One region of the Acinetobacter sp. ANC_7634 genome, then DNA from elsewhere that is predicted to be linked to it. Evidence: predicted binding sites of a transcription regulator. Region 1 holds the regulator's gene; the other holds the start of a gene.

Region 1 (4,204 bases):
TAGCCAGTAACACCGCAAGTTGTTGACCAATACCAGAACCTGCACCTGTGATTGCAGCCACTTTGTTTTTAAAATTTTTCATTGTGAATCCTTTTTTTGATTTTTATGCACCACAGCGTTGATCTGGGTCATTCATGTTCACTATAATTTTGACAATTATTATTGTCAATGTAACTATCGACCATTTTTATTGTTACTATAGGCCAATTTAGTATCTTTAGCTGATCAGTACTCTATACTGACCGCAGCATAACACTTTTATAAAAAGACTCGAATTGCTATGAACCCAGAGAACCTCACTCCATCAGAACACGAGCAAGCGATTGAAAAGCCTCCCGCAAAAGAGCGTCAATTTAAAGGGATGTCCTTAACTGAACGCAAACAAGCACGCCGTGAGAAACTTATTGAAGCGGGTATTGAAGCATATGGAACTCATGGTTTTTTCTCAGTAACCGTTAAAGATATTTGCACACAAGCGAAATTAACTGAACGTTACTTTTATGAATCTTTTAAGAAAAGTGAAAACTTATTCCAAACGATCTTTTTAGAACTGATTGAGAAGCTTCAACAAACATTAATGCAAGCTATTATGAAAGCCTCTCCTGAGCCTCTAAACATGATTGATGCAGGTCTAAATGCGTTCTTTAGTTTTTTAGAAGATGATCCGCGTACCGCTCGGATTATTTATATTGATGCAATGCTCGTCCAAGAACTTCATAATCATGCAACCATTCAAGAAACAATGGGCCGTTTCGACCGAATGATTCATGCCTTTGTCACATTAATGATGCCACATACCCATCTCACTGAAAAAGAGATCTCCTTGATTGCAACTGGTCTAAATGGCTATGTCACTCAAGTTGCTGTTCGCTGGGTAGTAGGTGGTTTTAAACTTCCACGTGCTGAGGTCGTTCAGGCATGTAAAACCGTTTTTCTCGCCCTATTGAATGATCTAATGAAAAAGTAGCATCAAATTAAGATGAAGAAATTGTGACAAATCGTAAGTAAATTTAAGATATTGATTTAATTTCAGATTAATAAATATCAATGAGACAAAATATCAGCCTAATTGTCACAAAACATTGCTATATTTAACTTCGATTTCCATCTTGCAATGATACTGTCATAATTAATCTTTGTAATAAGCCTGTCATAAATATAAAACGGTTCACCGTTCATCATAGGATATTGCGTTGTGAAAGATGACTACATTTTAATTGTCGACGACGAGCTCCCAATTCGGGAAATGATCCATACTTCTTTAGATATGGCAGGCTTTCAATGCTTGGAAGCAGAAGATGCGAAACAAGCACATCAAATGATTGTTGATCAACGTCCAGCGCTTATCCTACTCGACTGGATGTTACCGGGTGGCGTGAGTGGCGTAGATTTGTGTCGTCGCCTTAAGCGTGATGAAACACTTTCAGAAATTCCAGTCATTATGTTGACTGCGCGTGGCGAAGAAGATCATAAAGTTCAAGGTCTTGATGCTGGTGCAGATGACTATATGACGAAACCATTTTCAACACGTGAGTTGGTATCCCGTATTAAAGCAGTGTTAAGACGTGCAAATGCGTTAAATGGCGAAAAAACCATTGATGCAAATGGCTTAATTCTTGACCCAGTAAGCCAACGTGTCAGCTATAATCAAAATATTCTTGATATGGGGCCAACAGAATATCGTCTATTGGCATTCTTTATGACTCATCCAGAACGTGCCTATACCCGTGCTCAATTACTTGATCAGGTATGGGGTGGAAATGTGTATATTGAAGACAGAACCATCGACGTCCATATCCGTCGCTTACGTAAGGTGCTCGAACCTTATGGTGCAGACCGTTATGTTCAAACTGTGCGTGGTACTGGCTATCGTTTTTCAACACGAGCTGATGTTGCTTTAGGTTAATTTAGATTTTATGTACGAACCCTACCCCGTCCCAGAATTGGCACGTGAACATCAAAAGTTTCTATATAGCAGTTTATGGACTTTTGCCAAGCAAGACTTACGTTTACTGGTATTTCTACTGATTATTGCGGGCTGTATCGGGTTAGGGATTGGCTATCTTTGGATATGCTTAGGCATTGCCTGTCTCATATTTTTTGGTATCCAATTACGCTCATTATATTTAGTCAATGATTGGATTTCGAATCGTCCTTACGATGTACCACCAAATTTAAATGGAATCTGGGGGGCATTACTGTTCAATGTATATCGGGCTCAACGCCAAGAACGTATTGTTCAGTCTGAAATGGTTGGACTGATCGATCGAACTCAATCTTCTCTCGTGGCTTTATCAGAAGCGATTATTCTTACGGATGATTCCCATCAAATCGAATGGTGGAATCCTGCTGCGGAAAAGTTATTTGGCATTCAAGCTGTTGATCGTGGCCGCAACCTGCTCACGATTATTCGCCAGCCAGATTTTATTGAATATTTTCATAATACCCATCAAGCACCAGATGGTGTAAAAATTAAATTGGTGAACCATGATAATAAGTACGCGCAAATCAAACTGACTCGCTTTGGCAATGAAAGTCGCCTCTTAGTTGCGCACGACATTACGCGTATGAAAAATCTCGAGCAAATGCGTTCAGATTTTGTTGACAATATTTCACATGAATTAAGAACACCACTCACAGTGTTAAGTGGGTATATCGAAACATTCACAGATCAAGAAGATATCAATCCGCGTTGGAAACGTGCCTTTGAACAAATGCAATCGCAAACTAAACGCATGAATGCATTGGTCAATGATCTTTTGCTTTTGTCTCGTTTAGAAAATGAAAAACAAATTGCGAAAAATCAAATTATCGAAATGCCAAGTTTAATGAACCATCTGTTTGATGATGCGCAAGCTTACAATATTGATTATGGTCATACACTTAACCTTGATATAGACAGCCACTGTGACTTAATTGGTTCAGATATGGAATTGGCGAGTGCATTTAGCAACTTAATTACCAATGCCATAAAGTACACCCCGAAAGGTGGCACCATCACCATCGGCTGGCATGATGATGGAGAACGTGGCTATTTTTCTGTTCAGGATACTGGTATTGGAATTGATCCAAAACACTTACCGCGTTTAACTGAGCGTTTTTATCGTGTGGATAGTGCACGCAGTCGTCAAACAGGTGGTACTGGTTTAGGCCTTGCCATCGTTAAGCACGTACTTATGCAACATGGCGCACATATTGAAATCGAGTCGAAAGAAAACGAAGGCTCTACATTTATTGCCGTGTTTCCCAAAGAACGCTTGTATAAAATGCACGAATAAAAAAAAGCGCCTTAGGCGCTTTTTTTTATTCAAAAGATATACTCAAATAAGATGACCCAACGCTTCACCCATTACTACAGTTGAGTTCGCCTTAAATGCTTGGTCCCATTGCATTTTATCTTTCTCAAACAAAACTACAGCCGTTGAACCCAAATAAAAACGTCCGAGCTCATCACCTTTTTCAAGTTTCATCGCATGATGGTTCAGCTCTAAGCGACCTGTTGGTTTTACTTTACCTGTCGCAACAGTTTCAATTCCAGCAACAATCATTGCGCCAACTAAAACAACAGCCATACGACCAATATCAGTATCGAATAAACATACCATTCGTTCATTACGTGCAAACAAACCCGGAATATTTTCAGCTGTAGTTTGGTTGACTGAAAATAATTCACCTGGAATATATAAAGTTTCAGTCAATGTACCAGAATAAGGCATATGCACACGATGATAATCACGCGGTGATAAGTACACTGTTGCAAATTCACCATTTTTGAATGGTGCTGCCAATTGAGGATCACCAATTAACTTTTCAACTGAAAAGCTTTGACCTTTTGCCTGAAAAATATCGCCCTCATTGATTTTACCCAATTGTGAAATTGCACCGTCTGCAGGTGACACGACACTTTTAGGATTAGGATCAATTGAACGAACGCCTGTTTTCAAAGAGCGAGTGAAAAACTCATTAAAGGATTTAAATTTCAAGGCATTTTGTTGCTCAGCAATTGACATATCAATGCCATATTTTGCTTTAAATGCTTGAATGACAACATTCTTTAATACTGGGTTTTCACTGGCTGCGACTTTACCCACCAAACGGCTGAGTTTTTGTTGCGGGACGATTTGCTGCGCTTGAATAAATAGTTTCTTTTTTAAATTTGTCAGACTCACTCAGGTGACTCTCCAGTAATGATTGGACTGTCGAG
Region 2 (4,204 bases), on a different contig from region 1:
TCTTCGGTATCTTCATCAATATAAGTCGTAATACCTTTAACTAACGCGTATTCAAGACGTTTTTCTACAGGTTCATTACGCCATTCAAGGTTTTCTTCGGCTTTTTGCGCACCCGCTTGACCACGATATTTTTCCGCAACAGCGAGTAATTTTTCAGTCGCTTCTTGACCGCTTGCGCCTTGGTTACGGTTCAGCACCACATCTTCAACAGCTTCTTTCAGCTCAGCATCGATATCATCATAAATCGCAAGCTGACCTGCGTTGACGATACCCATGGTTAAGCCTTGTTGAATGCCGTGATATAAGAACACCGCATGAATCGCTTCACGAACAGGCTCATTCCCACGGAATGAGAACGATACGTTTGAGATCCCGCCTGACACCATCGCATTTGGCAGGTTTTGTTTAATCCAACCGGTGGCTTCAATGAAGTCCACACCGTAGTTGTTGTGTTCTTCAATACCTGTTGCGACCGCAAACACGTTCGGGTCAAAAATAATATCTTCAGATGGGAAACCCACTTCGTTGACTAAGACATCATAAGAGCGCTTACAGATTTCTTTTTTACGTTCAGCAGTATCCGCCTGACCGTTTTCATCAAACGCCATGACAATCACTGCCGCACCGTATTGACGGCATAGGCGAGCACGTTCTACAAACTCGTCATAACCTTCTTTTAAGGAAATCGAGTTAACAACTGCTTTACCTTGGACGCATTTCAAACCTGCTTCAATGATCTCCCATTTAGAAGAGTCAAGCATGATTGGCACACGTGAAATATCAGGCTCAGACGCGATCAGATTCAGGAAATGTACCATCGCTTCTTGCGAATCCAGCATCCCTTCATCCATGTTGATGTCGATGATTTGCGCACCGGCTTCAACTTGTTGGCGAGCAACATCTAAAGCTTCGGTGAAGTTACCTTCTTTAATTAAACGAAGGAATTTTTTAGAACCTGTCACGTTGGTACGTTCACCGACGTTCACAAATAAAGAATCTTTAGTAATGTTAAATGGTTCTAAACCACTTAAACGACATGCAGGCTCAATTTCAGGAATTTGACGCGGTGCAATACCTTCAACTGCTTGCGCAATCGCACGAATATGATCTGGCGTCGTACCACAACAACCACCCGTAATGTTAATTAAGCCACTTTCAGCAAATTCTTTAATAAATGCTGCAGTTTCTTCAGGAGTTTCATCATAACCACCGAAGGCATTTGGTAAGCCAGCGTTTGGATGCGCTGATACAAAAGTATCCGCAACGTCAGACACGGTTTTGACGTGTGGACGCATCGCATCTGCACCCAGTGCACAGTTAAAGCCAATCGATAAAGGCTCTGCATGGCGCATTGAGTTCCAGAATGCTTCTGCGGTTTGACCTGTGAGTGTACGGCCAGATGCATCGGTAATGGTGCCCGAAATCATAATTGGCAGTTCGTAACCAATTTCTTTAAACACTTCTTTCACTGCAAAGATCGCAGCTTTGGCATTTAGGGTATCGAAGACCGTTTCAATCAAGATGATGTCTGCACCACCTTCAATCAATGCTTTAGTCGCTTCAATGTAGTTAACTTTTAACTCATCAAAGGTGATGTTACGGAATGCCGGATCATTTACATTTGGTGAAATTGAAGTGGTACGTGACGTTGGTCCTAATACGCCCGCGACAAAACGTGGCTTTTCAGGTGTTGAGTATTTTTTACATGCTTCTTTGGCAATTCGAGCTGCTTCACGGTTAATCTCAGGAACCAAATCTTCCATATGGTAGTCAGACATTGAAACACGCGTTCCATTGAACGAGTTGGTTTCAATAATATCTGCACCAGCTTCAAGATAAGCTTCATGAATGCCTTGAATAATCTGTGGCTGAGTTAGAACCAATAAGTCGTTATTACCCTTAAGGTCGTAGGCCCAATCCTCAAAACGTTCACCACGGTAATCAGCTTCTTCCAATTTGTGGCGTTGGATCATGGTACCCATTGCACCATCAATAATCAGGATACGTTTGGCAAGAAGCGCTTTTAAGGTGGCGAGGGTAGACATCAAATGACTCTCACAAAAATCTGCACAAATAATGGTGCAATATTTTAGCAGAGTTACGTCCACTTTTCTGATAAATAAAAATTTATGAACCTATTCCCAAAAAATTAAGGATGAATTTCATCCATCAACTACGATGATCAATCTATCAAAACTGAAACTGTCTATATTTCATCATGTTGTCATAATCTAATGTAATAATAACTGCCGTTGTAACAAATGTGACAGTGATGTCATCTTTATTTCATCTATTTAATTACCGATTGAAATAAAGATTAAAGATGAGGCTTTTGTATTAACTATCTGATTATTATTGTTAAATTTTGAATATTGTTTGTTTTTAAAGTTTAATTTTCTTAAATAAGTGTCGTTTGGATGACTTATATGACAGCTCTTTGTCATATAATTGTAATAATTAAATTGAACAATAGAGGGGATATTTATCCTCTTTCTCTGCTTGCATGAATTCTAATCAAACTCCAGTTTCAGATTCAGCACAATCGTCAACGCCTATGCAGTCGACGAATGTTCACGTGCCAACGCCGAAATTCTTTATGCCAGTGTTCCTTACACTGATTGTTTCAACCTTGATTTACATTGGTTTTCAGTTGGCTGCTGATTTATCTCATGTGCCTGCTTTAAATCTTTATGCTGTGATCATGTTGGCCACGGCATTGTTTATCGCATTGGGTTTCGAGTTCGTTAACGGTTTCCATGACACGGCCAATGCTGTGGCAACAGTTATTTATACCAACGCTTTATCTGCACCTGTCGCTGTAATGTGGGCAGGCTTCTGTAACTTCCTTGGCGTAATGGTCGCAAGTGGTGCAGTTGCCTACGGTATTATCGCGCTATTGCCTGTTGAATTGATTATGAACGTCGGTTCAGGTGCTGGTTTTGCCATGGTCTTTGCCATGTTGATTGCCGCAATCGTATGGAACTTAGGAACTTGGTTCCTCGGTATCCCTGCTTCTAGCTCTCATACACTGATCGGTTCGATTTTAGGTGTGGGCATCATGAACTACATCTTAAACGCAGGTAATGGTGCGTCAGGTGTAGACATGGAACAGGTGATGAAAGTGGGTAAAGCACTTTTATTCTCACCATTAATCGGTTTTGCATTTGCGGCTGTATTGTTCTTATTGGTTAAAAAAATCTTTAAGAAACAAGTGGAATTATTCCAACCACCAGAAGGGAATAAACCGCCGCCGCCACTTATTCGTGCCATTTTGATTTTCACGTGTACCGGTGTAAGTTTTGCACACGGCTCAAATGATGGTCAAAAAGGTATGGGTCTGATTATGTTGATTCTGATCGGGATCGTGCCATTGGCTTACTCTTTAAACAAGAGTCTAGATCAACAACATATCCAAACATTTGGTCAGTTATCTGCTCAAACTGCTGATTTGATTTATCCAAATCACCAAGATATTCCAGATGAAAAAGCACGTCAAATTATCACGTCATATATCCAAACCAAAGAAATCACACCTGAAGTTGTGCCAGCTTTGGCAAGCTTGACGGATCATTTAGGTGAAAAAGTAGGAAGCTACACATCCATTAAAGATGTTCCTGAAGATCAAGTGGCTGAATTCCGTAATGATATGTACCTCAGCACGACTGCATTCAAGCGTTTAGATAAAGCAGAAGCTTTACCTGCCATGACTGAAGCGCAAGAAAAAACAGTGGACAACTACCGTGATAACTTAGATTCATTCCTTCAATACATTCCAACATGGGTGAAAGTTGCGACTGCATTGGCATTAGGTCTAGGGACGATGGTAGGCTGGAAACGTATTGTTGTTACCGTTGGTGAACGTATTGGTAAACAACACATGACTTATGGTCAGGGGATGTCTGCAGAGTTAGTTGCAATGTCAACGATTGCTGCTGCTGATGGCTTTGGTATGCCAGTGTCAACAACACACGTTTTAAACTCTGCTGTAGCAGGTACGATGGTTGCGAATAAGTCGGGCTTAAACTTCCAAATGGTTCGCACAATCTTATCAGCGTGGATTTTCACACTGCCAGCAACAATCTGTTTGTCAGGTGGTTTATTCTGGTTGTTCCTTCAGTTCACCTGATTGAATTCAATACTTAAAGACTAAAAAAGCGCTGAACAATCAGCGCTTTTTTTATGATCAATTGTTTATGACACTTAT

The links. The regulator PhoB, encoded in region 1, activates phosphate uptake and scavenging genes when phosphate is short. The targets are predictions, from matches to a motif close to TGTCATNAANCTGTCATAA.
Region 2: a site for PhoB is predicted at 2,212-2,230, ahead of AC1M9A_RS05960 (inorganic phosphate transporter). Genes of this name have one in related genera too.

What each region holds. Positions count from the first base shown of each region.
Region 1 covers NZ_JBWYIT010000002.1:72,008-76,211, reverse strand. The annotation lists gene AC1M9A_RS04175 (SDR family NAD(P)-dependent oxidoreductase) at 1-82, opposite strand, end outside; gene AC1M9A_RS04170 (TetR/AcrR family transcriptional regulator) at 281-967, shown strand; gene phoB (phosphate regulon transcriptional regulator PhoB) at 1,196-1,906, shown strand; gene phoR (phosphate regulon sensor histidine kinase PhoR) at 1,917-3,278, shown strand; gene asd (archaetidylserine decarboxylase) at 3,321-4,169, opposite strand; gene AC1M9A_RS04150 (sulfurtransferase) at 4,166-4,204, opposite strand, start outside.
Region 2 covers NZ_JBWYIT010000003.1:201,280-205,483, reverse strand. The annotation lists gene metH (methionine synthase) at 1-2,045, opposite strand, end outside; gene AC1M9A_RS05960 (inorganic phosphate transporter) at 2,504-4,126, shown strand; gene AC1M9A_RS05955 (hypothetical protein) at 4,201-4,204, opposite strand, start outside.